Regions from separate parts of the Desertihabitans brevis genome, predicted to be linked through region 3. Evidence: predicted binding sites of a transcription regulator. Region 3 holds the regulator's gene; each other region holds the start of a gene.
The links. Region 3 encodes LexA, which represses DNA repair genes until DNA is damaged. Its sites were predicted from a motif close to TCGAACANNTGTTCGA; they were not measured.

Region 1 (9,490 bases), on a different contig from region 3:
TAGGGGATCTGCTGCAGCTCGGCCCACACCCGCCGCTCGAACGGCGAGCCCTGCGGGGCCAGCGGCAGGTCGAAGACGGTGCGCTCGCCGGCGAAGTACTCCGCCAGCTGGTCACGCGCCGGCGCCAGGGCGGCGTCGTCGCGGACGCCGCGGTCCAGCCGCGGGTGGCGGTGGGCCGACATCAGCACGGCCGAGAGCACCCCGTCGGTGGCGATCAGGGTGAGCGGTCCGACGGGCGAGTCGAGCACGGAGTGGGTGGTGGGCACGGGACCTCCTCGGGTCTGGTCACCAGGTGGACGTCGCCGCGACCGCAGGTGTGAGGTCGGCGTCCCGGCGCCGTGGCCGTCAGCGCCCGGGACGCAGCCGGATCCGGCGGGTCTGGTCGCTCTCGTCCAGCTCGGCGACGCTGTTGCGCGACTTCACGAACTCGGAGAACGAGCCGTAGCCCAGCGCCTTCTCGTTGAACGACGGGTCCATCCGCTTCATCTGGGTCTTCACCACCGAGCTGTGCAGCCACTCCTCGTCGGACTTCTCGTGCGCCAGCCGCAGCGCCCGCTCCAGCAGCCGGGACGCCCCCCGCCGGCTCAGCGCGGCGTCCGGCTCAGGCGCGGTGTCGTCCTCGTCCTCGGTGCCGGTGGGGACGGCCGCGGACTGCCCCTCCGCTGCCGTGGTCGGTGCGCTGCCGGCGCCGCCGCCGCGTCGGCCGCCCGTCTCCGGACCGTCCGCCGCCGCCGTCGGGCGCCGCTCCGGCGCCGGCTCCGGCTCGTCCGGCTCCGGCTCGTCCGGCTCGTCCGGCCCGGCGGTGAGCCCGGGCAGCGCGCCGTAGGTGATGAGCTCGTCGCAGGCGGCTCCGAGGGACCGGCTGGTCGAGCCCGCGACACCCACCCCGACCACGTAGCGGCCGAGCCGCTTGCAGCGCTGGGCCAGCGGGACGTAGTCGGAGTCGCCGGCCACGATCACCACGTGGGTGAGGTCGGGCAGCCGGAACATGTCCTCCACCGCGTCCACCGCCAGCCGGATGTCGGCGCCGTTCTTGGCGTAGGCCGCCGCCGGGAACAGCTGCACCAGGTCGACGGCGCGCCCCACCAGCTGGCGCTGGTAGCGCGAGTTCACCGGGGCCGACCAGTCGGCGTAGGCGCGGGTGAGCACGATGGTGCCGTAGGAGGAGGCGAAGTCGATGATCGCCCCGACGTCGATGGTGGCCGCGTCGAGGCGCTCGGCCATCGCCGCGCTGGGCTCGCCGTCGGCGTCGGTCTCCCGGGCGCGGTCGCGGGAGAAGGCGTTGCGCCCGTGCTCGTGGTCGTAGTGGGAGATGACGATGTTGTCGAAGTCGATGTAGACGGCCACCCGGGCCTCGTCGGTGTCGGTCATGGCTCCTTCCTGGTCGGTGCGGCCAGTCTGCCCCGCCGCTGTCGGTGGTCGGCACTAGCCTCCCGATCATGCCCCGCGAGACGCTGACCCTCGCCCAGGCGCGGCGGGTGGCCGTCGCCGCCCAGGGTCTCACCGGACGCCCGGACCGCGACGCCACCATGCGCGACGTGCAGCGCCTGGTCGACCGGCTGGCGCTGCTGCAGATCGACTCGGTCAACGTGGCCGTCCGGGCCCACCTGATGCCGCTCTTCTCCCGGCACGGGCCCTACGACCCCGGGCTGCTGGCCCGGGCCTCCGGACGCCGTCCACGCCGGCTGTTCGAGTACTGGGCGCACGAGGCCTCGCTGGTCGACGTCGTGCTGCAGCCGGCGCTGCGGCCGCGGATGCAGGTGGCCGCCGAGGAGGCCTGGGGCCGGATCCGCCGGGTGCAGGCCGAGCAGCCGCACCTGCTGGCCCGGGTGCGCGAGGAGGTGGCCGCGCGCGGCCCGATCAGCGCCCGCGACATCCAGCACGAGGAGGAGCGCTCGCGGGAGCACTGGGGATGGAACTGGTCCTCGGTGAAGGTGTGCCTGGAGTGGTTGTTCTGGGCCGGCGAGATCACCGCCGCCCGCCGCAACGACCAGTTCGAACGGCTCTACGACCTGCCCGAGCGGGTGCTGCCGCCCGAGGTGGCCGCCGCGCCGACGCCGGAGCCGGAGGAGGCGGTGCGGACGCTGGTGCGCCGGTCGGCCCGGGCGCTCGGGGTGGCCGACCTGCGGGCGCTGGCCGACTACTTCCGGCTGAAGACCGCCCAGGTGCGTCCGGCGGTCGACGAGCTGGTGGCGGCGGGGGAGCTGCTGCCGGTGACGGTGCGCGGGCTGGACCGGCCGCACTGGCTGTGGCACGAGGCCCGGCTGCCGCGGCGGGTGGCCGGCCGGGCGCTGCTCAGCCCGTTCGACTCGATGGTCTTCGAGCGCCAGCGGCTGCAGGAGCTCTTCGACTTCCGCTACCGGATCGAGATCTACGTGCCGGCGCCGAAGCGGCGGTACGGCTACTACGTCTACCCGTTCCTGCTCGGCGAACGGCTGGTGGCCCGGGTCGACCTCAAGGCCGACCGGGCTGCCGGCGTCCTGGTGGTCAAGGCCGCCTGGGCCGAGCCGGACGCCCCCGCCGAGACCGCGCCGGAGCTGGCCGCCGAGCTCGCGCTGATGGCGTCCTGGCTGGGGCTGGACGACGTGGTCGTGCACGAGCGCGGCGACCTGGCGGCGCTGCTGCAGCGGGCGGTCGCCCTCAGCCGGTGAACGACTCCAGCACGGCCGGCGCCAGCGCGCGGTCGGCGTAGACCAGCCGGACGGCGTCAGGATCGGGGTTGCCGGCGTCGGGCCCGCGCCAGCGCAGCACCAGCCCCGCCCGCTCGGCCGCCGCCTTCGACCCGGTGTTGTGCTCCACCAGGTAGGCCACCACCGGCAGCTCAGGGCGCACCCGCCGGGCGGCCGGCAGCGCGGCGGCGATGATCTCCTGGGCCAGCCCCTGGCCCCGGCAGGCCGGGGTCAGCCGGTAGTAGAGGTTCCAGGCGACGCCTCCGCGCAGCGAGCAGCCGCCGACCCCGACCAGAGCACCGTCCTCGGGGCCGCCGCGGCGGCGCGCCACCCAGGCGCCCAGCCCGTGCTCGGCCCAGCTCTGCTCGTAGCCCCGCAGCAGCTGCTCGGTGTCCTCCCGGGTGCGGTGCCGGCCGCTGGGGAGGTGGCGCCAGCTGTCGGGGTCGGCGTGCAGCGCGAACAGCTCGGCCAGGTCGTCGGGCTGCGGCCGGGTGAGCAGCAGCCGGGGCGTCTGTGTCGGCGACAGCGGGGTGGTCATCAGCGGACCCCGGTGGGCCGGAACTGGATCGACACCCGCGGCCCGACGTCGCGGGCGGTCTTCGGGATGGCGTGGTCCCAGGTGCGCTGGCAGGAGCCGCCCATGACGATGAGGTCGCCGTGGCCGAGCGGCAGCCGACGGGAGTCGCCGCCGCCGCGGGGTCGCAGCGCCAGCGTCCGGGCCGCCCCCACCGAGAGGATCGCGACCATGGTGTCGACGTCGCGGCCCCGGCCGATCCGGTCCCCGTGCCAGGCCACCGAGTCCCGGCCGTCGCGGTAGTAGCACAGCCCGGCGGTGGTGAAGGGCTCACCCAGCTCGGCGGCGTAGCGCTCGGTGAGGGCGTCGCGGGCGGCGTCCAGCACCGGGTGCGGGAACGGCTCGCTCGCCCCGTAGAACTTCGTCAGCCGGGGGACGTCCACCTCGCGCTCGTACATCTGACGCCGTTCGGCGTGCCAGGGCACCACCTCGACCAGGTGGCTGAGCAGCGCGTCCGCCCCGGTCAGCCAGCCCGGCAGCAGGTCGACCCAGGCGCCGCGGCTCAGCGGCACCCGGTGCACGCCGTCCAGCGGACCGAGGCCGACGGGGTCGGCGTCGAAGAGCGACGTCTGCAGCGCGGTGCCGGCTGCCGGTGCGACGGGTGCAGCGGTGCGGGCCATCGTCGACCTCCCTCGAATCGAACGTGTGTTCACCCTAGCACCCTGGGCTGGTCGGCCGGGGCCACTACGATGGCCGAGGACCGACCGTCGACGGGAAGAGACTGCACCGTGGCACTGATGGACAAGCTGCTCCGCATGGGCGAGGGCAAGCAGCTGCGCCGCCTCCAGCGGATCGCCGAGCAGGTGAACTCCATCGAGGAGGACTTCACCGCGATGGACGACGACGAGCTGCGCGGCCAGACCGCGGACTTCCGGGCCCGGCTGGAGAAGGGCGAGTCCCTCGACGACCTGCTGCCCGAGGCCTTCGCCACCGTCCGCGAGGCCAGCCGCCGGGTGATCGGCAAGCGTCACTTCGACGTCCAGCTGATGGGTGGGGCCGCGCTGCACCTGGGCAACATCGCCGAGATGAAGACCGGTGAGGGCAAGACCCTGGTGGCGACCCTGCCGAGCTACCTCAACGCGCTCACCGGCAAGGGCGTGCACGTGGTCACGGTGAACGACTACCTGGCGAAGTTCCAGTCCGAGCAGATGGGCCGCATCCACCACTTCCTCGGCCTGGAGACCGGCGTCATCCTCTCCGGCATGACGCCGGAGCAGCGGCGCGCCGCCTACGCCTGCGACATCACCTACGGCACCAACAACGAGTTCGGCTTCGACTACCTGCGCGACAACATGGCGCTCAAGCTGGAGGACTGCGTGCAGCGCGGCCACCACTTCGCCATCGTCGACGAGGTCGACTCCATCCTCATCGACGAGGCCCGCACCCCGCTGATCATCTCCGGCCCGGCGCAGGAGAGCCACGAGTGGTACCCCGAGTTCGCCAAGATCGCGGCGAAGATGCAGCGCGACGTGCACTACGAGGTGGACGAGAAGAAGCGCACCGTCGCGATCATCGAGGCCGGCATCGACTTCGTCGAGGACCGGCTCGGCATCGACAACCTCTACGAGTCGGCCAACACCCCGCTGATCTCCTACCTCAACCAGTCGATCAAGGCCAAGGAGCTGTTCCTGCGCGACCGCGACTACGTGGTCGCCGACGGCGAGGTGCTGATCGTCGACGAGCACACCGGGCGCACGCTGACCGGCCGGCGCTACAACGAGGGGCTGCACCAGGCCATCGAGGCCAAGGAGAAGGTGCAGATCAAGGACGAGTACCAGACGCTGGCCACCATCACCCTGCAGAACTTCTTCCGGATGTACGACAAGCTCGCCGGCATGACGGGCACCGCGCTGACCGAGGCGGCGGAGTTCCAGAAGATCTACGGCCTGGGCGTGCTGCCGATCCCGACCAACAAGCCCATGATCCGCACCGACGAGAAGGACCTCATCTTCCGTACCGAGGAGGCGAAGTTCGCCGCCGTGGTGGCCGACGTCGTCGAGCGGCACCAGAAGGGGCAGCCGGTGCTCATCGGCACCGCCTCGGTGGCGAAGTCGGAGATCCTCTCGGCGCTGCTGAAGAAGGCCGGCGTCAAGCACGAGGTGCTGAACGCGAAGAACCACGCGCGTGAGGCCGCGATCGTGGCCGAGGCCGGACGCAGGGGCGCGGTCACCGTCGCCACCAACATGGCCGGCCGCGGTACCGACATCATCCTCGGTGGGAACGCGGAGTTCCTGGCCGACCAGGTGCTGCGCAAGCAGGGGCTCGACCCGGTCGAGCACGCCGAGGAGTACGAGGCGCGCTGGGCCGAGACGCTGGAGGCGATCGAGGCCGAGGTGGCCAGCGAGCACGAGGAGGTCGTCGCGCTCGGCGGTCTGTACGTGGTCGCCTCCGAGCGGCACGAGTCGCGCCGGATCGACAACCAGCTGCGCGGTCGTTCCGGTCGCCAGGGCGACCCGGGGGAGAGCCGCTTCTACCTCTCGCTGGGCGACGACCTGATGCGGCTGTTCAAGTCCGACGTCGTCGAGTGGGTGCTGCAGGCGCTGAAGATCCCCGACGACCAGCCGATCGAGAACAAGCGGGTCTCGAGCGCGATCGCCAGCGCCCAGGCGCAGGTGGAGGCGCAGAACTTCGAGATCCGCAAGAACATCCTGCGCTACGACGACGTGATGAACCGCCAGCGCCACGCCATCTACGGCGACCGTCGCAAGGTGCTCGAGGGCGCCGACGTCGAGGCCCAGCTGCGCTCGGCCACCACCCAGGTGGTGGAGAGCACGGTGCGCAACCACACCGTCGGGTTCGTGGAGGACTGGGACCTCGAGCAGCTGTGGACCGAGATGTCGCAGATCTACCGCGTCGGTCTGGACCGCGAGGACTACGAGGGCGTCGACCTGACCGCCGACGAGCTGGTCACCGCCTTCGTGGCCGACGCCACCCGGGCCTACGACGAGCGGGAGGCCGAGCTCGGCGAGGAGAACATGCGCGAGCTGGAGCGGCAGGTGCTGCTCACCGTGCTGGACCGCAAGTGGCGCGAGCACCTCTACGAGATGGACTACCTGCGCGAGGGCATCGGGCTGCGGGCGATGGCCCAGCGCGACCCGCTGGTGGAGTACCAGCGCGAGGGCGGCGACATGTTCAACCAGATGATGGCCGCCTTCACCGAGGAGGTCGTCGGCTACCTGTTCAACCTCGACGTCAAGGTCTCCCAGGTGGCGAGGGTGGGCGTCGTCCCGGGCGCGGACGGCAGCGCCAGGCCGGTCACCGTCGGCGACCTCGAGCAGCGGATCGCCTCGGGGCCCGACCCGGACTCCGGCGGCACCGAGGTGCGCCGCGAGGGGGAGCCGTCCCCGTCCGACGCCGACGTCCAGCCCGACGCCGGCACCCCGGCGACCGACGCGGCCCAGCCCGATGACGGCGCCCCGGCCGGGGCGGTGGCGGCGGCCCCGGGCCGGCCGAGCATCTCGGCCAAGGGCCTGGGTGGCGGGCCGACCCGTGGCCGGCTCAGCTACAGCGCCCCGGATGAGGACGGCCGGGCCAGCACCGCCACCGGCACCGCCGAGCAGGACCCCTATGCCGGTGTCGGCCGCAACCAGCCGTGCCCCTGCGGGTCGGGCAAGAAGTTCAAGCAGTGCCACGGAGCGCGCAGCTGACGGGATCGGGTCGCGGGCCGGTCTCCAGGTCGGTGCAGCGCCAGCGCTGACCACCGGTCGTCAGCCGCATCGCCCAGGCCAGCGAGCGTCCGGCGGCGTGCAGCCGGATGCTCACCTCGGCCACGTCAGGGCGCGGGTGCTGCACCCGGACCGAGCAGAGCTGGGCCGGCGGGTGCCGGCGCGAGCGCCGGCGCAGGCCGCGTTCGACCGCGAGCTGGGTGAGCACCGCCTCGGTGAACCAGCTCTCCAGCTGGGTGGCCGGGCGGCGGCCGTCCAGCGACTCCAGCACCAGCCGCACCAGGACGGCTGCGGTCCGGGCGGCGCCGGGCAGCAGCGGCTGCTCCGGCCCGGGTGCGCGCAGCAGCGGCGCCTCCTCGCCGAACAGCGTCGGCTGGTCGGCGGGGACCGCGGGGGCGACGGCGTCACGGAGCACCGGCGGGTGCTGGACGGGCAGGGGCAGGACGCTGATCGTCATGCTCGCCTAGCCTGGACCCCGGCGACGTCTCCCGCGGGCGCCGTCGACGGATCTGTGGACAAGTGCCGGAGGAGGGGCCGATGGCCGACCGCCTGACCGCCGCCGAGGACGCCCTGCTGGCGCTGGACACCGCCCACCACCCCAACCACGTGGGCACCGTCGACGTGTTCCGCCCCGGCCCGGGTGGCATCGACCACGAGCGGCTGGCGGCGCTGGTGGAGGACCGGCTGGCCTTCGTCCCGCGCTACCGGATGCGGCTGCGGGCGGTGCCGTTCAACCTCGCCGCACCGGTCTGGGTGGAGGACGACGGGTTCGACCTCAGCTTCCACGTCCGCCGCTCCGCGCTGCCCCGTCCGGGCTCGCTGGAGCAGCTGCGCGAGTTCGTCGGCCGGGTGATGGCCCGCCGGCTGGACCACTCCCGCCCGCTGTGGGAGATGTACCTGGTCGAGGGGCTGGCCGACGACCGGCTGGCGGTGATCACCAAGACCTCCCAGCTGCTGGTCGACGGCGAGGACCACGTCGACATCGGTCAGGTGCTGCTGGACGAGGTGGCCGACGGCGGCGACCTCGCCGCCCCGGCCTGGGAGCCCCGGCCGGAGCCCGGCCCGGTGGACCTGCTGGTGCAGACCGCGGTGGAGACGGCCCGGGACCCGTTCGTGCTGGTCGACGGGGTGCGCCGCGGGGTGACCAGCGTGCTCGGCACCGCGGTGGCGGTGGGCGAGGCGGTCGGTGGGTTCGGCGAGACCATCGGCGGGCTGGCCACCGACCTGATGACCGGTGCCCGGCCGCCGGCGGACTCACCGCTGACCGGGGTGGTCTCCCAGCAGCGCCGGTTCGCCTGCGCGGTGCTGCCGCTGCAGGACCTGCGCACGCTGCGGGTGGCGCACCGGTGCACGATCAACGACGTGGTGCTGGCGGTGCTCACCGGTGCCCTGCGTTCCTGGTTCGCCGCGCGCGGCCAGCACCTCACCCGGACCCAGCTCACCGCCTGCGTGCCGATGAGCGTGATCGACGAGGACGGCACCCCGTCCTCGCTCGGCAGCAGGGTGGCACCGCACCTGATGCCGCTGCCGGTGGGGGAGCCGAACGCGCTGATGCGGCTGCACCAGGTCTCCTACGGCACCAAGGCCCACAAGGACACCGGGCTGGCGGTGGACGCCCGCAGCATCATCGACATCGCCGGTTTCGCCCCGACCACCCTGCACCACCTGGGGGCACGGGTCACCAGCCAGCTGGTGCGGCGGCCGCACGACCTGGTGATCACCAACGTGCCCGGCCCGCAGCACCCGGTCTACCTCGACGACGCCGAGCTGGTGGCCAGCTTCCCGGTGCTGCCGCTGACCGCGGGGCACATCCTCAGCATCGGGGTCACCTCCTACAACGGCGAGGTGTTCATCGGCTTCAACGGCGACCGGGACGAGGCCAGCGACCTCGACGTGCTGGCCCAGTGCGTCGGGGACGCGCTGGAGGAGCTGAGCGCCACCGTCGAGCAGGCGCGCTCGACCCGCACCACGACCCGCCCGCGGCGGCGCCGCGACGGCTGACCGCCCGGCGCGGCCCACGGGGTCGTCACGGATGCGGAACACACCACCGACGGATCGTCACCTGCAGCGGCTAGGTTCTCGTCCATGGCCCCCCTGCGCAGCGGTCCCGTGTCCGGCCCCCCGGTCACGGGGGAGTGGACCCGATCGGAGCTGCGGCTGCAGCTGGACCACACCACCGGAGGTCGCTGGACGGGGCTGCGTTCCGGCGACCACCCCTGGCTCACCGAGGACGCCCCCGGTCTGGAGCGTCTGGTCGTCGGGGACCGGGACGTCTCCCCGCCGGAGCGGGCGTGGCGCCCCGCGGCGGCGCTGGACCGTCTCGGCCAGCCGTCCGGGCCGCCGGGCTGGCGGGTGGAGACCGACGACGCTGCCCTGTCGCGGACCGTGCACGGCCTCTCGGGGGCGGTCCGGATCGGCTACCGGGTGGCCGCGGCCGCCCCGTGGCGCCACCGGGTGGAGCTGCCGCTGCGCACGGCCGAGGGCGCGGCGGAGCTGCACGGCGACCCCGCCGGGCTGGTCGAGGTGTCGGGCTGGGCGCACTGCTGGGTGGTCGACGGGCGTGAGGCGCTCGGCCTGCACTG
Region 2 (9,490 bases), 490 kb from region 3:
CGGGCACCACGATCACCCGGCTGGACGCCTCCAGCATCCGGGTCTGGCTGACCGCCGACACCGACGCGAGCCTGCAGGTGCTGGCCGAGAAGGGGATTCGGCTCTACGAGCCGAAGGCGAGGAAGTACGCCACGCTGCCCACCGGATCGTCCTACGCCGAGTGGCGGGTGCGGCGCAGCGGGTCGTCGTTCGTGCTGGAGCGGCGGGCGAAGGGCGGTGCCTGGAAGAAGCACGACCCGGGGCTGTCGGCGTCCCGGCCCTGGCAGTTCGACACCTCCGACGACGTGGTCTCGGTGGTGCTGCCCGGCGGACGCACCACCGAGTACCGCGGCCGGGTCGGCCTGATCGCCGCCGGCAGCGGCGCCCGCACCGTCAACACCGTCGACCTCGAGCTGTACCTGCGCGGCGTCGTCCCGGCGGAGATGCCGACCTCCTGGCACGGCGAGGCCGTCCGGGCGCAGGCCGTCGCCGCCCGGAGCTATGCGGTCCGGCTGCGCGAGCACAGCAGCACCAGCGGCTACGACGTCTGCGACACCACCGCCTGCCAGGTGTACAAGGGCGTCGCCACCACCGTCTCGGGCCGGCGGACCAGCCACGAGACCAGCGGCGGCACCGCGGCCGTCCAGGGCACCGCCCGCTACGTCGTCAGCTACCGCGGCGAGGTGGCACTGACCCAGTTCTCGGCCTCCAACGGCGGGCACACCGCCCGCGGCGACCACCCCTACCTCACGGCCCGCAAGGACCCCTACGACGGTGTGGTGCAGTCCCAGGCCTGGAAGGTCACGCTGACCGCCCGCCAGCTCGCCGCCGCCTGGCCGCAGGTCGGCACGGTGCGCGAGCTGCAGGTCACCGCCCGCGACGGCGCCGGCAGCTGGGGCGGCCGGGTCCGCACCATCAAGGTGGTCGGCAGCAAGAGCAGCGTCACCGTCTCCGGCGCCACCTTCCGCGGCCGGTTCGGCCTGCGCTCGGACCTGCTGCGGGTCGTGCCGACCGCCACCGCGATCGACCGGCGCTGGCAGCAGACCGGCGGCGCGGACGGTCCGCTCGGACGCCCCACCGGGCCCGAGCGCGACGTCGCCGACGGCCGGATGCGCGAGTTCTCCCGCCACACCCTGTTCTCCTCCCCGCGCACCGACGCCTACTGGACCGTGGGCCGGATCCGCGACCGCTACCGGGCCCTCGGCACGGCTGGGTCACGGCTGCGGTTCCCGATCAGCGACGAGGAGGCCGGCCCGCACGGCTCGCGGATCAGCCGGTTCGAGAACGGCGCCATCATCTTCACGGGCCCGACCGGCGCCCGGGTCGTGCGCGACGGGTTCTGGCGTTCCTACCGCGACGACGCCCGGCTGCGCGACGCCCTCGGCGTCCCGGCCGGGGAGGAGGTCGCCCACACGACGCTGCGGACGCCGGTGCAGCGGTTCAGCAAGGGCTGGGCGTTCTGGCAGGGCGGCCGGGCGGTGCCGCTGATCGGCGGCTTCGGCGGGCACTGGAACCGGCTGTCGGACTCCGAGCAGCGTCACCGCGGGGTGCCCACCGGCCCGGAGACCCGCAGCGCCGCCAAGGGCGTCCCGGTGCAGCGCTTCACCACCGGCACCTGGTTCTGGGTCGACCACCGGGTGCGCGAGACCTACGGCAAGATCGACGAGCGCTACCGCCAGCTCGGCGCGGAGAAGTCGCGGCTGGGGCTACCGCTGGGCACCGAGGAGGCCGGACCCGGCGGTTCGCGGGTGAGCCGGTTCGAGGGTGGCACCATCACCTGGAAGTCGGGCAAGGCGACGGTGCGCTACCGCTGAGTCTCACGCCGGTTCGGGGATGAGGTCGCGGGCGTCGGCGTAGGACAGCCCGGTCAGCTCCAGCAGGTCGACCGTCATCGAGCGGATCTGGGCCAGCACGACGATGTTGGACAGGCTGGTGTTCAGCCCGGCGTCGCCGGTGTGCTGGCCGAGGCGGACGAGCCGCTTCTGGGCGGCGGTCGGCAGCCGGCGCTCGTACAGCTCACCGGCCATCCACTCCACCACCTCGACCAGCTCGTCGAGCAGCTGGAGGTAGGCCTCGGGCGGTCGCTGGCCGTGGAAGACCGCGACCGCGGTGCGCCGGGTGAGCACCCGCAGGTTGCGCATCAGCCGGTCCAGCGGCTGGTAGAGCGCGGCGATGTTCTGCACCTCGTTGCGACGCCGGCCGAAGAAGGGGGAGTAGCGGACCACCGCCATCCCCTCCCGGTTGGCCTCCTCGATCGCCGACAACCGCTGCTCGCTGCGCCGGGCCCGGTCGAGCACCTCCTCGGCCAGCTGCAGGTCGGTGCTGGTCAGCGCCGTCCGCGCCGCGGTCAGCGTCCCGGCCACCTCCTGCAGGGCCTCGGCCACCAGCAGCCGCGGCCGGATGAGCGGGGCCGACGGCGCCACCGTGGTGACGACCAGGGCGAGCGCGCAGCCGACCACGGCGTCCAGCCAGCGGTCCACGCTGGGCCCGGTGCCGGCCGCCAGCACCACGACGATGGAGGACTGCACACCGGCCTGGGTGATCATCAGGTTGCGGGCGCCCACCAGGGTGGCCACCGCCATCGCCAGCGCCGCCACCACGGTGATCTGCAGCGGTCCGGTGCCGAAGACGATGACGAACAGGTCGCCGACCGCCACCCCCAGCGCCACCCCGACCGCCATCTCGATGGCCCGGCTGAACCGCTGGCCGAAGGAGAACCCGAGGCAGACGATCGCCGCCACCGGGGCGAAGATCGGCAGCGGGTGGCCGAGCAGCCGGTTCGCGACCAGGTAGGCCAGCCCCGCGGTAATAGCACACTGGCCGATGAGGAACGAGCGGTAACGCAGCCGCCGGGCCCGCCGGGCGAGGTTGGCGGTGCCGCGCCGGGCGGTGCGCTCGCTCGCGTCGTAGGCCCGCAGGACGACCCGGAGGGCGGGGTGACGGCTCATGGCGTCATTGTGCCGCCGCCCGGTCGGAGTCGGCGGCCGCGGCGCACGGGAGTCGGGCTTGCCGCCCCGCGGAGGTCGCCGCCAGGATGCGTGCGTGACGGAGGAGCTGCGCGACCTGGTGGTGGTGGGCGCCGGCGTGGTCGGGATGGCGCACGCGATGACAGCCCTGCGGCGGGGGATGTCGGTGACGGTGCTCGACCGGGACGCCGAGGCCGTCGGGGCCTCGGAACTTCGGCCACATCTGCCTCACCGCCCAGAGCGGCGAGCTGCGCGAGCTGGGGCTGCGCTCCCGCGGGGGCTGGCTGGAGGCGGCCGCGGCGGCCGGGTTCTGGGCCGGTGAGGTGGGGGCGGTGGCGGTGGCCCGCACGCCGGCCGAGCTCGCCGTGCTCGAGGAGCTGGCGGCCTCCCGCGACGACGGCTCGGTGACCGTGCTGTCGGCGACCGAGACCCGCCGCCGGCTGGACGGCTGCGGCGCAGACGACCTGGTCGGTGGGGCCTTCCTCGCCGCCGACCTGCGGGTGGACCCCCGGGTCACGGTCGCCGCGCTAGCGTCCTGGGTGCAGGACCAGCCGGGCGGTGAGGTGCGCTGGCGGACCGCGGTGACCGCGGTGGAGCCCGGGGTGGTGCAGACCACCCGCCGGCCGGTGCGGGCGAGCGGCAGGTCCTGGTCTGCGTGGGCCACGACGTCGACCAGCTGCTGCCGACGCTGGCCGAGGAGCACCAGATCACCCGGTGCAGCCTCGAGATGGCCCGCGGGCTCTGGTCGGGCGGGCAGCCCACCATCGGCCCGGCGGTGCTGAGCGCCACCTCGATGCTGCGCTACGACGCCTTCACCGCCCAGCCCTCCAGCGCGGCGCTGCGCGCAGAGGTGGAGGCGGCGACACCGGAGCTGCTCGCGGTCGGGGCGAACGTCCTGACCACCCAGCTCGCCGACGGCAGCTTCGTGCTCGGCGACTCCCACGCCTACGCCCCGACGGTGCGGCCCTTCCTGTCCGAGGCGACCTCGGTGCTGCTGGTGGGGGCGGCCGGCCGGCTGCTGGGAACGCGGTTCGACGTCATCGAGCGGTGGCAGGGGGTCTACGCCTACTCACCGGTGGAGCCGCTGCTGGACCGCGAGACCGCGCCGGGCGTCCGGGTGGTCGGCGACCTCCGGGATCGGGATGACGCTGTCGTTCGGGCTGGCCCGTCGGACGCTGGACCCGCTGAGCTGACCCGGCTCCGACGGCCAGTCGCTGGACGGCGACCGCAGGTGTGCGGGGTGCTTCCTAGACTGGCGGCCGTGCGCGCGCTGCTCCTGGAGAACATCCACCCCGAGGCGACCCGGTTGCTGGAGGAACGCTCCATCAAGGTGAGCACCGCCTCCGGGGCGATGGACGAGGACGAGCTGATCGAGGCGCTGCAGGGCGTCGACCTGCTGGGCATCCGGTCCAAGACCCAGCTGACCGCGCGGGTGTTCGCCGAGACACGGCTGACCGCCGTCGGCGCGTTCTGCATCGGCACCAACCAGATCGACCTCGACGCCGCCAGCCGCGCCGGCACCCCGGTGTTCAACGCGCCGTTCTCCAACACCCGCAGCGTGGTCGAGCTGGCGATCGCCGAGATCATCGCGATGGCCCGCCACCTCACCGACAAGAACGCCTCGCTGCACGCCGGCGTGTGGGACAAGTCGGCGAAGGGCTCGCACGAGGTGCGGGGCCGCACGCTGGGCATCGTCGGCTACGGCAACATCGGCAGCCAGCTGTCGGTGGTGGCCGAGGCGCTGGGCATGCAGGTGTACTTCTACGACGTCGTCGACAAGCTCGCGCTGGGCAACGCCCGGCGCTGCGACAGCCTCGAGGAGCTGCTGTCCAAGGTGGAGACGGTCTCGCTGCACGTGGACGGGCGTCCCGGCAACGCGGGGCTGTTCGGCGCGGAGCAGTTCGACCAGATGCGTCCGCGCAGCCTGTTCCTCAACCTGTGCCGGGGGATCGTCGTCGACCACGAGGCGCTGCGGGAGCGGCTGCTCAGCGGGCACCTCGCCGGTGCCGCCGTGGACGTCTTCCCCGAGGAGCCGAAGTCGGCCGGCGACCCCTTCGTCTCCAGCCTCCAGGGGATCCCCAACGTCATCCTCACCCCGCACGTGGGTGGCTCGACCGAGGAGGCGCAGATCGACATCGGCCGGTTCGTCGCCGGCAAGCTGCGCGACTACGCCGCCACCGGCGCCACCGTGATGAGCGTCAACCTGCCCTCGGTGCAGATCGACGACCAGGTGCCGCACGCGCGGATCCTGCACCTGCACCGCAACGTCCCCGGCGTGCTGGCCCGGCTCAACACCGTCCTCGGCAGCCACCAGGTCAACATCGACCGCCAGGTGCTCTCCACCCGCGGTGAGCTCGGCTACGTCGTCACCGACGTCGCCAGCCCCCTGCCGGCCCCGATGATCGAGGAGCTCCTCGCCCTTCCCGAGACGGTCCGCCTCACCACCATCGGCTGCTGACCCGCGCCGCCGCCCCACGCTCCGAACTCGTCGAAGGGCGAGCGCGGACGCCGGCCGGCTCATTCCCGCCGGCCGAGCTGAGCGGTTGCGCCGCACCCGGCTTCAAGCGCTCTGAGCCTGTCGAAGGGCGAGCAACCGACTGCCGCCGTCCTGAGGTGGTCCCCGCGGCGTGACCGAGCCCCTCATCTCCGGGGCGCGGCTGCCGCGCCACGAGCCGATGCGCGCGGACCCCGGCCGCCACCCGGAAGTGAGCGGGAGCGAGGCTCGAACGGCCCCGACCCCTGAGCCCGTTGCAGCGCGACGGGTCGACGTCACACGGCCCGAGCCGTTCCCGCGACGACGGATCCCAGATCGATCACGCGTTCGAAACTGTCAGAGGTCTTCCGTAGCGTCGGGGTCATGGAAGCAGCACGGGGGATCGACGCGACGACGGTGCTCGCCGGCGCGCGCGAGCTGCACGAGCAGGAGCTGAGCGCGAGCGCCGGGCTGCTCCGGCACGCCGCCTCGTGGGCCGACCTGCACCCGGCGGTGGACGCCGACGAGGCGGCCGTCTCCACCTGGCAGGGCCGCGAGTGCGGTGTCCCGCTGGCGGGGGAGGGCACCCCGCAGGTGGACCGCGCCTGCATCTCGGAGTTCGCCGCCGCGGTCGGGCTGCCGTCCGAGTCCGGTCAGCGGCTGATCGGCGACGCCCTGGAGCTGCGCCACCGCCTGCCCGCGGTGTGGGCGCTCGTGCAGGCTGGGCGCGTGCCGGCCTGGCGGGCACGCGGGATCGCCCAGTCCACCAGCACCCTCACGCTCGAGGCGGTCGCCTTCGTCGACCGTCAGGTCGCGGCCGTCGCCGGACGGGTCGGGCCGCGTCAGCTCGACCGGCTGGTCGACGCGGCGGTGCTGGAGTTCATGCCGGAGGAGGCCGAGCGACGCCGTCTCGAGGCCGCCGACCGCCGCCACTTCACCGTGCGCCACCCCGACGACGGCGACGGCGGCGGCCTGTCCTACGTCGAAGGCACCCTCGACCTGGTGGACGCGCTCGACCTCGACGCCGCGATCAGCGACGGTGCCGTCGCCCTGGCGCAGGCCGGGTGCGAGCAGCCGCTGGACGTCCGCCGTTCGATGGCCGTCGGCGAGCTCGCCCGGCGCCAGCCCGCCCTCGACCTCGGTCCGACTGCCGAGGACGACGCCACGACCGGCCCGGCCGTTGGTTCCACGACGGCCGACCAGCGCGGGCCCGGCGGGTCGCCGGCGGCAGGGCGGTCTCGGGTGCTGCTGTACCTGCACCTGTCTGCCGATGCGCTCGGCCGGACGCCCACCGGTGCGCCGGACCGGGCGCAGGTCGGGTGGGTGGGCAACACCCGCACCCCGGTCACCGCCGGCCAGATCCGCGACTGGTGCGGTCGGCCCGACGCCCAGGTCGAGGTGAAGCCGGTCATCGACCTGAACGAGAACCCCTCGGTCGAGGGCTACGCGATCCCCGACTGGCTCCGCGAGCGGGTCACGCTGCGCGACCGCACCTGCCTGTTCCCCTTCTGCCACCGACCCGCACACCCGCGCACGCTCCGTGCCGGCAGGCGCGGGCGTGCCCTGGCCACGCCGGCCGACGAGGTGCCGCGCAAGCCCACGGTGCAGCTCGACCACCAGATCCCCTACGAGCAGGGTGGCCCCACCTCCGCGGACAACCTCGTGCCGCTGTGCCCGCGCCACCACAACGACAAGACCCACCACCGCTGGCGCTACCGGCGGCTCGCGCCCGGCGTCCACCTGTGGACGAGCCCCCACGGCCACCGCTTCCTCCGTGACCGCGACGGCACCACCGCGCTCACCGGCCCACCGACGGGCCGGCGCGACGGCACCAGACGCTCCGAGCAGTCACCACCGCCGTCCGCTGAGCCGTCACCGCGGACGGCGACCGGCCAGACCGCACGACCCCGCGGAGGCGCCCCGCCTCCCGCGGCGCCGACGCCGAACGGCAGGAGCGGTGCACCCCCGCTCCGAGGGGCCGTTGCTACGGCGCCAGGGGAGCGCGCCTCCGGGGAGCACGACCCGCCACCGTTCTGACCTGCGCCCGGTCGGAGCCCAGCCTCGCCCTGCCGCACCCGCGGCTGACCCGGTCAGCGAGGGACTGCGGCATGCCCGCGCCCGGGGCGTCGAGCCCCGGCGGCATCAGCGGCCGACAGGCGTGCACCCAGCCGCGTTCCCAGGACGCCGCGGAAGCCAGCTCGGTGCTGTCGAACCCGAGCAGCGCGGGCACGACGTCATCCTCAGCCCGCCCGTGCGATGGCGCGAACAGGCCGGGCGTGACGCCTCCGTCAGCGAACTCAGACCTCCGGGGTCACCCGCGGGATCTCCACCGACGGCTCCAGGTCGTCGTCGCCGGCTTCCACCGGGGTGTTGAGCCGGCGCACCACCTCGTCGTGCAGGACGCCGTTGGTCGCCAGCGCGCCCGGACCCACCGGCCCGCGCTCACCGGCCACGTTGCCGAACCGGCCCCCGGCCTCCTCGACGACCACCGCCAGCGCGGCCATGTCGTGCAGGGCCAGCTCGGGCTCGCAGGCGATGTCGACCGCACCCTCGGCGAGCAGCATGTAGCTCCAGAAGTCGCCGTAGGCCCGGGTCCGCCAGCAGTCGCGCATCAGGTCGACGAAGGGCTGGCCGTGGCCCGAGGTCACCCAGCCGCCGATCGAGCTGTACGACAGCGAAGCATCCGCCACCGTCGCCACCTGGGAGACCCGGATCGGGCTGGCCGACATCAGCGACTTCCCGGCGAACGCGCCGCCGCCACGGTGGGCCCACCAGCGCCGGTTGAGCATCGGGGCGCTGACCACGCCCGCCACCACCTCGTCGTCGATCATCAGCGCGATCAGGGTGGCCCAGACCGGCACCCCGCGGACGAAGTTGCGGGTGCCGTCGATGGGGTCGACCACCCACCGGCGCGGGCCCCACCCGGTGTCCTCACCCTCCTCGCCGTGCACCGCGTCCCGCGGTCGTGCCTTGGACAGGGTGCGCCGGACGGCCTCCTCGACGGCGAGGTCGGCGTCGGTCACCTCGGTCATGTCGGGCTTGCTGCTGACGGTGAGGTCGCGGGCCCGGAACCGGCTGGTGGTGATGGAGTCGGCGTTGTCGGCCATCAGGTGCGCGAGCCGCAGGTCGTCGGTGAGGTTCTGCGCAGGGGACGGGGCCATGGGGAGAGGCTATCGGGGTCCCACGGGCACGGGCGTCACCGCACGGCATCCCGCTCCGGCCCGCCGGGGCAATCCGGTGGCCGCCCGGTCGATCCGTGCCTACGCTCGACGGGCGTGACCATCTACCAGCACCCGTTGGCCTACCTGCTCGGGATGGAGGGGCTCGCGCTGCTGCGCGGATGGGCGGGTGACCTCGACGAGGGCTTCACCCGCGAGCGGCTCGCCGAGGTGCGCCGGCTGCTCGACGACCCGGTGCTCGCCGGGCACCCCGGGGTGCGGGTCGCCCGGGGCAGCGCCGCCGACGGGTACCGGCAGTGGGCCCCGAGCTACGACGAGCCCAACGGCCTGTTCGACCTCGACGAGCCCTTCGTCGACGAGGTGCTGCAGAGCCTGCCCGCCGGCACCGCGTTGGACGCGGCCAGCGGCACCGGTCGGCTGACCGAGCGCCTGGACGCCGCCGGGCACCGGGTGGTCGGCGTCGACGCCTCACCCGAGATGCTGGCCCGCGCCCGCACCCGCGTGCCGTCCGCCCGGTTCGTGCAGGGCCACCTGGAGCGACTCCCGCTGCCCGACGCCTCGGTCGACGTCGCGGTGTGCGCGCTCGCGCTGTCCCACCTGCCCGGGCTCGAGGGGCCGCTCTCCGAGCTCGCCCGGGTGCTCCGGCCGGGCGGCCACCTGGTGATCTCCGACGTCCACGCCGAGCTGGTGCTGCGCGGCTCGGTGGTGACCTCCCTCGGCGCCGACGGCGGACCGGGGCTGGTGCCCACCTACCGCCACCCGGTCGGCGCCTACCTGCGGGCGGCGCTGGCGGCCGGGCTGCAGGTCCGCCGCTGCGAGGAGGTCGGGGCGGTCGACGACGGTGCCGCGTCCGAGCGGCCCGCCCGCCGGGCGGCCGACGCCGACGACCTCGG
Region 3 (9,490 bases):
CCACAGCCCGCGGGCCTGGGCGCAGGTGTCGGTGCCGGTCCGGGAGTGCCTGGGAGCCGCACGCTGCCCGTGGGGCGAGGTCTGCTTCGTGGAGAAGTCGCGGGAGCGGGCGCGGGAGGCCGACCTGGTGGTCACCAACCACGCCCTGCTGGCGATCGACGCCATGCACGGCGGCACCGCCATCCCCGAGTACTCCGCGGTGGTCATCGACGAGGCCCACGAGCTGGTGGCCCGGGTCACCGGGGCGGCCTCCGGCGAGCTCAGCCCGGCGCAGGTGGAGCGGGTGGCCAAGCGGTGCCTGACCTGGCTGGACGACGACCTGGGCGGGGAGTTCCTCGACAGCGCCGACACCCTGCGGATCGCCCTCGACGCGGCGGTGCCGGAACGGATCACCGATCCCGGGCACGGCTGCGTCGACGCCTGCCGCCGGGTCCGCGACGTGGCCCGTCGGGTGGTCTCGGTGCTGGGCAAGGGCGGCCAGGGCGCGTCGCAGGCCACCGACGAGCCGGAGAAGCGGCAGGCCGCCGCGGTCGCCCAGGAGGTGTTCGACCTCGCCGAGCGGATGGCCGCGCTGGCCGAGGCCGACGTGGTCTGGGTGGTCGACCGCGAGCGCGCCGGCCGCGAGCTCCGGGTGGCGCCGCTCAGCGTGGCCGGGCTGATGCGCAGCCACGTGCTCAGCCAGCACCCCACCGTGCTCACCTCGGCCACCCTGCAGCTCGGCGGCAGCTTCGACGCCACCGCCGGCTCGGTCGGGCTCTGGCCGGGGGAGCGCACCGACGACCCCGACCCCGGAGAGCCGGCCGAGGACGCCCTGAGCTGGCGCGGGATCGACGTCGGCTCGCCGTTCGACTACCGGCGCCAGGGCATCCTCTACCTGGCCCGCCACCTGCCACCGCCGCGGCGGGACGGGATCAGCGAGGAGACCCTGGCGGAGGTGGCCGAGCTGGTCTGGGCGGCCGGCGGACGCACGCTGGGGCTGTTCGCCTCCCAGCGCTCGGCCGAGGTGGCCGCCGACCACGTCCGGCGCCAGCTCAAGGACCACACCGTCCTCTGCCAGGGCGAGGCGAACCTGCCCGAGCTCACCCGTCGCTTCGTCGAGGAGCCGGCCACCAGCCTGTTCGGCACCGTGTCGCTGTGGCAGGGCATCGACGTGCCCGGCGACACGTGTGAGCTGGTGATCATCGACAAGCTGCCGTTCCCGCGCCCCGACGACCCGCTGATGCAGGCCCGCCAGCAGGCGGTCACCGAGCGCGGCGGCAACGGCTTCATGCAGGTCGCCGCCACCCACGCCGCGCTGCTGATGGCCCAGGGGGCGGGACGGCTGATCCGCCGGGCCAGCGACCGCGGGGTGGTCGCCGTCCTCGACCCGCGGCTGGTCACCGCCCGCTACGGCAGCTTCCTGCGCTCGTCGATGCCGCCGATGTGGTCGACCACCGACCGCGAGGTGGCCGTGCAGGCGCTGCGGCGGCTGCAGGAGGCCCGGGGCGAGCAGGCCTGACCGGTCGCACCCCGGGTCAGTCCCGCACCGGCTCGTCCCAGGGCGCGGTGCAGAAGAGCACCGACCACGGGCTGCAGCCGATCCCGCGCTCCGGGAGCACCGTGCGGGTGGTGACCACCGCCACCCAGTCCTGGCCGGGTTCCAGGTCCTCCAGCGCGAAGGTCTCCCCGGCCGTGCCGTCGGCGCCGGCGGTGCGCAGCTGGTAGCACCGGTCGTCGGCCACCGCCGCCGCCGGGACCCACAGCGTCTCGACCTCCGGCAGGTCCGCCTCCGACCGCTTCCGCAGCGCGACGCAGCCGTCGGGCAGCGGCGAGGAGGTGGGCTCGCCGAAGTCGGCCGCGGCCAGCCGGGCCACCAGGGCGTCGGCCGCGGCCCGGTCGGCCACTGGGTGGAGGTCGATGCTGCGCACCGAGCAGGTCTGGGTGTGCTCCTGCACGATCCAGCCCGCGTCGCGGGTGCCGAGCTGGCACTCCAGCGCGAGGTGGCTGTGGCGCGGCGGTGGCCCGCCTGCGGCCGCCACCGCCGCCCGCTGGCGGTCGCGCAGCGCCCTCACCTCCGGCTCGGCGACCGCTCGGCCGTCGCGCACCTCGGCGGCGACCTCACGGGCGAGTCGGGCCTGCCGGACCGAGCCGACCACCCCGTTGCCCACGTAGGCCAGCACCGGCAGGGCGAGCAGGACGGCCAGCACGACGAGCACCACCCGGAGCACCCGTGCCCAGCGCGATCGCGGCGCCGGGACGGACGGGTGGGCGGACAGCTGGTCGGGGCTGGGCACGGGGCGACGCTAGCCGCTCGCCGGGCCAACCCGGGCGGCTCAGACCCGGCGCAGCACCGTGACGACCTTGCCGAGCACGGTCGCCTCGTTGCCGTCGATCGGCTCGTAGGCCGGGTTGTGGGGCAGCAGCCACACCTGGCCCGGCGTGCGCTTGAAGGTCTTGACCGTGGCCTCCTCGCCGATCAGGGCGGCCACGATGTCACCGTTCTGGGCGTCGGGCTGCTGCCGGACGACCACCCAGTCGCCGTCGCAGATGGCGGCGTCGACCATCGAGTCACCGCGCACCTCGAGCATGAAGAGGGTCCCGTCGCCGACCAGCTGCTTGGGCAGCGGGAAGACGTCCTCCACGACCTCCTCGGCCAGGATCGGGCCACCGGCCGCGATCCGCCCGACCACCGGCACCGGCACGGCGGCGGGGAAGGCGTCCGACACGCCGGTCTCGTCCCCGGCGTTGGCCAGCACCGGCGCCTCGTCCGGTGCGGTGCCCACCGACGGCCCGCCGGGCAGCAGCACCTCCATCGCGCGGGGACGGTTCGGGTCGCGCCTCAGGTAGCCCTTGGCCTCGAGCACCTTGAGCTGGTGGCTGCCGCTGGAGGAGCTGGCCAGACCGACCGCGTCGCACACCTCCCGGATGCTCGGCGGGTAGCCGCGGCGCTCCACCGACTCCTTGATCACCTCGAGGATCCGGCGCTGGCGGGGGGTGAGGCCGTGGACGTCCTCCGGGCCGTCGGGCAGGGACGTGACGGTGGCCCCGGACTCGGCCAGCTGGGCGGCCACCATCTCGGCGCTGGGACGTCCGCGTCGACGTCCGCCGGGGCGGGTGCTGGGGACGGGCGGCTCATCGGTGCTGCGGACCATGGAGCAGACGCTACGGCTCCTGCGCGCACCAATCAAACACCTGTTCGACCTCGGCGCGTCGCGCTGCGCGGTCGTCCCGACGGCGCCCGGCAGGGCCAAGAGCCGGGCTCGGGACGTCGTCGCGCGAGAACTGTCAGTGCCTCCTGGTGGAGTTCTCGACGTCGGCCGACGGACCGACCGGTGGGCCTGCGAACACGTGTTCGAACACGCCGGGCGAGGTCGTTGGCACACACGTTCGAATCGAGTAGACAGGGGTATCGAACATGGGTTCGACGCACCGAGGAGGCAGCATGAGCACCACCATCGTGACCGCCGGTCCGCTGACGGAGTCCGCGCTGCGGGTCGCCCCGCCGGTCCGCCGGCGCCGGGTGCGTCCGCAGAGCCGGGTCCGTCCCACCGGGGCCGGTGCGCCGGAGCTGCGCACCCCGGCCCGGGCGCCGCGGGCCTGCCGGGTGTCGGCGCCGGCCCCGGCTACGGCCACCGGGAGCGACTGGCACCTGACCGCCCGTGGGGTGGCCGTGGTCACCGCGCTCACCCTGGCGACCTTCGTGCTCGCGGTGGTGGCGATGGTGGGTCGCTTCCTGGTGGTGACCGGCTGACTCTGCGCCGGGGTGACGACCGGCAGGATGTCCGGGCTTGATCTAGGGGCGAGATCGCCCTAAGGTCACTACATGTAGTGGTCACACGGATGTGATTCCGCTACAGGTAGATCCAGGCCGTCGATCCCGGGGGAGTGGTCGTGCACTGTCCGTACTGTCGCAACACCGACTCCCGGGTGCTCGACTCCCGGGTGAGCGATGACGGCACCAGCATCCGGCGCCGTCGCCAGTGCCCCGAGTGCGGGCGTCGGTTCACCACCGTCGAGCGGATGCAGATGATGGTGGTCAAGCGCTCCGGCGTGGTCGAGCCGTTCAATCGCGACAAGGTCGTCAGCGGGGTGCGCAAGGCCTGCAAGGGCCGACCGGTCAGCGAGGACGCGCTGGCCCAGCTGGCCCAGACCGTGGAGGAGACGCTGCGGGCCGCGGGGAACCCCGAGGTCCCCGCCGACGAGGTCGGCCTGGCCATCCTGCAGCCGCTGCGCGAGCTCGACCCGGTGGCCTACCTCCGCTTCGCCAGCGTCTACCAGAAGTACGAGTCCGTCGACGACTTCGAGGCCGCGATCAGCGAGCTGCGCGGCGCGCCGACGGCTGCCGGGCCCGTCCAGGGGCCCTGACCGGGACACGGGTCGGGGCGCCCCGCGTCGAGCAACGCCCCGACCCGTCGGTCCGCCGCTGCCCGCGGCCGCAGGCGCCCGCCTCCACCACCTGGGGAGGGCCCCGTTGTCCCACCGTCCGACGGCGCCGAGAATGGGCGGGTGACCGACACCAGCCGTCCGACCACGACCACCGGCCTCCGGGTGCCGAGGGTGTTCTCCACCGAGGGTGTGCACCCCTACGACGAGGTGACCTGGGAGCTGCGCGACGTCGTCCAGACGAACTGGCGCACGGGCGAGACGGTCTTCGAGCAGCACGGCGTCGAGTTCCCCGACTTCTGGAGCGTCAACGCCGCGACCATCGTCACCACCAAGTACTTCCGCGGGGCGGTGGGCACCGAGCAGCGCGAGCACAGCCTGCGTCAGCTGCTGGACCGGGTGGTCGACCGCTACGCCGCCGCCGGTCTGGAGCACGGCTACTTCGCCGGCGAGGCCGACGCGGCGGTGTTCGGCGACGAGCTGCGCTGGCTGCTGCTGCACCAGTACTTCAGCTTCAACTCACCGGTCTGGTTCAACGTCGGCACCAGCTCCCCGCAGCAGGTGAGTGCCTGCTTCATCCTGTCGGTCGACGACACCATGGACTCGATCCTCAACTGGTACCGGGAGGAGGGGCTGATCTTCAAGGGCGGCTCCGGGGCCGGGCTCAACCTGTCCCGGATCCGGTCCTCGAAGGAGCGGCTCAGCTCCGGCGGCACCGCCTCGGGGCCGGTCTCCTTCATGCGCGGGGCCGACGCCTCGGCCGGCACCATCAAGTCCGGCGGGGCCACCCGGCGGGCGGCGAAGATGGTGGTGCTCGACGTCGACCACCCCGACATCGCCGACTTCGTCGCCACCAAGGCGCGCGAGGAGCAGAAGATCCGCGCGTTGCGCGACGCCGGCTTCGACATGGACCTCGGCGGTGCCGACATCACCAGCGTCCAGTACCAGAACGCCAACAACTCGGTCCGGGTCAGCGACGCCTTCATGCGCGCGGTCGAGGAGGACGGCACCTTCGACCTCACCGCCCGCACCGACGGCCGCACCCTGGAGACGGTCCGGGCCCGCGAGCTCTTCGCCTCGATCGCGCAGGCGGCCTGGGAGTGCGCCGACCCGGGCCTGCAGTACGACGACACCATCAACCGCTGGCACACCAACCCCGAGAGCGGGCGGATCACCGCGTCCAACCCCTGCTCGGAGTACCTCAGCCTGGACGACAGCTCGTGCAACCTCGCCAGCCTCAACCTGCTGGCGTTCCTGCGCCCGGACGGCACCGTCGACACCGGGTCCTTCGTCGCAGCGGTCGAGCTGGTCACCACGGCGATGGACATCTCGATCTGCTTCGCCGACTTCCCGACCGAGGCGATCGGGCGGAACACCCGCGACTTCCGCCAGCTCGGGCTGGGCTATGCCAACCTCGGCGCCCTGCTGATGGCCAGCGGGCACGGCTACGACAGCGACGGCGGGCGCGCACTGGCCGCCAGTCTCACCGCGCTGATGACCGGGGCGGCCTACCGGCGCTCGGCCGAGCTGGCCCGGGTGGTCGGGCCCTATGCGGGCTACGCCCGCAACGCCGAGGCGCACCAGCGGGTGATGGGCCAGCACCGCGATGCCTGCACCGCCCTGACGACGCTGTCCGACGTCGACGGCGCGGTGCACGATCGGGCCGGGCGGGAGTGGGCGCAGGTGCTCGCCCTGGGGGCCGAGCACGGCTTCCGCAACGCCCAGGCCACCGTGCTCGCCCCGACCGGGACGATCGGCTTCATGATGGACTGCGACACCACCGGGGTGGAGCCGGACTTCTCGCTGGTGAAGTTCAAGAAGCTCGTCGGCGGCGGCTCGATGCAGATCGTCAACGCCACCGTGCCGCGGGCGCTGCGCACCCTGGGCTACGACGAGGAGACGGTCGAGGCCGTCGTGGCGCACGTCGCCGAGCACGGCCACGTGGTCGACGCCGCCGGGCTGGCCCCGGAGCACCACGAGGTCTTCGACTGCGCCATGGGCGTCCGGGCGATCGCGCCGATGGGGCACGTGCGGATGATGGCGGCCGTCCAGCCATTCCTCTCCGGCGGGATCTCCAAGACGGTGAACCTGCCCGAGGACGCCACCGTCGACGACATCGCCGAGGTGTTCACCGAGGGCTGGCGGCTGGGGCTGAAGGCTCTGGCGGTCTACCGCGACAACTGCAAGGTGGGCCAGCCGCTGACCACCGGCACGCCGACGGTGCGCACCGCCGACCCCGAGCCGACGCCGGAGACGCCGGCCGAGGTGCGCCCGGTGCGCCGGCGGCTGCCGAAGTCGCGGGCCAGCCGCACCACCTCGTTCTCCGTCGGCGGCGCCGAGGGCTACATGACCGCCGGCAGCTACGACGACGGCGGGCTGGGCGAGATCTTCCTCAAGCTCGGCAAGCAGGGCTCCACCCTGGCCGGGGTGATGGACGCCTTCTCGATCGCGGTCTCGATCGGGCTGCAGTACGGCGTCCCGCTGGAGACCTTCGTGCAGAAGTTCACCAACCTGAAGTTCGAGCCGGCCGGGATGACCGACGACCCGGACATCCGGATGGCGCAGTCGATCATGGACTACATCTTCCGCCGGCTCGCCCTGGACCACCTGAGCACCGAGCAGCGCACCGAGCTCGGCATCCACACCGCGCGGGAGCGGGCGCGCCATGTCGAGACCGGCTCCTACGACCCGCCGGTCGAGGAGCTGGCCGCCGATGCCGCACCCGAGCCGGCAGCACCGGCTCCCACCCCGGCTCCGGCGAGGCCCGACCCCTCCGCCGCGCACACCACCACCGAGCTGGTCGAGTCGCTGTCGGGCCGGACGGTCGACGCGCCGTTGTGCTACGTCTGCGGCACCAAGATGCGGCCCAGCGGCTCCTGCTACGTGTGCGAGGGCTGCGGCTCCACCAGCGGGTGCAGCTGATGGAGCAGCGGCTGAGCCTGGTCACCCTCGCCGTGGACGACCTCGAGGCGGTGCGCCGGTTCTGGGTCGAGGGCATCGGCTGGCAGCCGATGACCGACGAGCCGGGGGAGGTGGTGATGTTCCAGGTGGGTGAGCACCTGCTGCTCTCGCTCTGGGACGTCGGCCACTTCACCGCCGAGGTCGGCCCACCGGTCCGCGGGCCGGGGGCGTTCCCGATCACGCTGGCGCACAACCTCGGCAGCCCGGAGGAGGTGGACGCGGTGCTCGCCCTGGCCGAGCGGGCCGGCGCCCGCACCACCGCGGCCGAGCACCGCGACTGGGGTGGCTACTCCGGCTACTTCGTCGACCCGGCGGGGTTCTCCTGGGAGATCGCCTGGGCCCCGGGGGAGATCGGCGCGCTGGTGGTGCCGCCTGGCCGGCCCGGCTGAGCGGACCGCCGGACGGGGGCGAGGATGGTGACAGCAGTCATCGCGGAGCGGCCCCCGAGCGAGGTTGAATGACCCCATGCGCGCCACCCGGTCGACCGTCCTCATGCTGCTCGCCGCCGTGCTGCTGCTCCTGCTGCCGACCGCCTCGGCCCGGGCCGAGTCGGACGGGGACTGGAGCTACCCGCGCTACGACGTCACCGCCGAGCTCGCCGAGGACGGCACCGCGCAGGTCACCCTCGACTTCGACTACGACCTCGGCAGCGACCCCGGCCACGGGCCGCTGCTCGGCCAGGCCGTCCGCACCGAGGTGCAGGGCGACCCCGACCACTACCGCAGCCTGCCGATCACCGACGTCACCGCCACCCGCGACGGCCGGCCCGAGCCGGTGCAGACCGAGACCGACGGCGGCGTGCTGCAGCTGCGGATCGGCGACGAGGACGTCGAGCTGGAGGGTCTGCACACCTACACCGTGACCTTCACCCAGCGCGGCCTGGTCAACCCCGAGGCCGCCGGGTCGGGGCTGGACGAGCTGGCCTGGAACGTCCTGGTCGACCAGTCCCTGCCCGTGCAGGACGTCACCGTCACCGTCACCGGGCCCGACGACGTCCAGCAGGTCGCCTGCTTCGCCGGGGACGCCGGCAGCCGCACGCCCTGCGCCACCAGCAGCGCCGACGGCCCCATCGCCACCTTCGGCCACCCCGCGGTCGAGGAGGGCCAGGGCCTCACCACGGTCGCCGGCTGGCCCGCCGGCACCTTCACCGCGGAGCCGATCCTCATCCCGCGCCGCCACCTCGGCAACCTCTTCCCGCTCACCCCGGTCACCGGCGTCCTCGGCTCGCTGGTGGCCGTCCTCGGCGTGGTCGGCCTGGTGCTGCTGGGCCGCCGTGGCGCCGACGAGCGCTACGCCGACCTCACCCCGGGCCTGATGCCGGTGGGCGGCGAGCCCGTGCGCACCACCCGCGGCCGCAGCGGCGCCCCGGTGGCGGTCCGCTTCACCCCGCCCGAGGACGCCCGGCCCGGGCAGATCGGCACCCTGCTCGACGAGGTCGCCCACGACCGCGACGTCACCGCCACCATCGTCGACCTCGCCGTCCGCGGCCACCTGGTGATCGAGGACGTCGCCGCCGAGGCGGAGAAGCCGCCGAAGGGCCCCGACCGCTGGCGGCTGCGCCGGCTGGACGCCGACCGGTCCGGGTTGCAGCGCTACGAGCAGGACCTGCTGGACGGCCTGTTCGCCGACGGGTCGCCGGTGCTGCTGTCCGACCTGGGCGCCTCCTTCGCCACCCTCAAGGCCAAGGCCCAGCGCGACCTGTACCGCGACGTCACCGAACGCGGCTGGTTCCACGGCGACCCCAGCCGGGTCCGGGCCACCTGGGTCGGGTGGGGCATCCTCGTCGCGGTCGCCGGGGCGGTGCTCAGCCTGGTGCTCGCCTTCGCCGTGTCCTGGGGGCTGGTCCCGCTGGCGCTGGTACCGCTGGGCATCGCGCTCGCGGTGCTGTCGGTGCGCATGCCGACCCGGACCGCCGAGGGCTCGGCGGTGCTGGAGCAGGCCCGGGGGTTCAAGCTGTACCTCGGCACCGCGGAGGCCGACCAGATCCGCCTGGAGGAGGGTGAGGACATCTTCTCCCGCTACCTGCCGCACGCCATCGCCTTCGGCGTCGCCGAGCACTGGGCCGGCGTCTTCCGCGAGCTGGCCGAGCGTGGTGTGGTGCTGCCCGACCCGGTCTGGTACGTCGGCGGCTACCACGGCAGCCTGCTGCTGGCCCCCTCCTTCGCCA

Region 1: DT076_RS11390 (alpha-ketoglutarate-dependent dioxygenase AlkB) is a predicted target of LexA. The motif match lies at 3,881-3,896, and genes of this name have one in related genera.
Region 2: DT076_RS00540 (HNH endonuclease signature motif containing protein) is a predicted target of LexA. The motif match lies at 5,755-5,770, and genes of this name have one in related genera.

The regions. Positions count from the first base shown of each region.
Region 1 is NZ_QOUI01000006.1:214,167-223,656, forward strand. It holds gene DT076_RS11370 (methylated-DNA--[protein]-cysteine S-methyltransferase) at 1-266, opposite strand, end outside; gene DT076_RS11375 (NYN domain-containing protein) at 346-1,371, opposite strand; gene DT076_RS11380 (winged helix-turn-helix domain-containing protein) at 1,440-2,651, shown strand; gene DT076_RS11385 (GNAT family N-acetyltransferase) at 2,641-3,207, opposite strand; gene DT076_RS11390 (alpha-ketoglutarate-dependent dioxygenase AlkB) at 3,207-3,863, opposite strand; gene secA (preprotein translocase subunit SecA) at 3,972-6,890, shown strand; gene DT076_RS11400 (Rv3235 family protein) at 6,862-7,365, opposite strand; gene DT076_RS11405 (WS/DGAT/MGAT family O-acyltransferase) at 7,446-8,909, shown strand; gene DT076_RS11410 (hypothetical protein) at 8,994-9,490, shown strand, end outside.
Region 2 is NZ_QOUI01000001.1:122,796-132,285, forward strand. It holds gene DT076_RS00520 (SpoIID/LytB domain-containing protein) at 1-1,793, shown strand, start outside; gene DT076_RS00525 (FUSC family protein) at 1,797-2,927, opposite strand; gene DT076_RS20390 (FAD-dependent oxidoreductase) at 2,926-3,267, shown strand; gene DT076_RS19525 (FAD-dependent oxidoreductase) at 3,278-3,727, shown strand; gene serA (phosphoglycerate dehydrogenase) at 4,207-5,403, shown strand; gene DT076_RS00540 (HNH endonuclease signature motif containing protein) at 5,803-7,455, shown strand; gene DT076_RS00545 (inositol monophosphatase family protein) at 7,716-8,579, opposite strand; gene DT076_RS00550 (class I SAM-dependent methyltransferase) at 8,694-9,490, shown strand, end outside.
Region 3 is NZ_QOUI01000001.1:611,359-620,848, reverse strand. It holds gene DT076_RS02910 (ATP-dependent DNA helicase) at 1-1,498, shown strand, start outside; gene DT076_RS02905 (hypothetical protein) at 1,515-2,273, opposite strand; gene lexA (transcriptional repressor LexA) at 2,313-3,131, opposite strand; gene DT076_RS02895 (hypothetical protein) at 3,422-3,730, shown strand; gene nrdR (transcriptional regulator NrdR) at 3,871-4,344, shown strand; gene DT076_RS02885 (vitamin B12-dependent ribonucleotide reductase) at 4,486-7,284, shown strand; gene DT076_RS02880 (VOC family protein) at 7,284-7,712, shown strand; gene DT076_RS02875 (DUF2207 domain-containing protein) at 7,789-9,490, shown strand, end outside.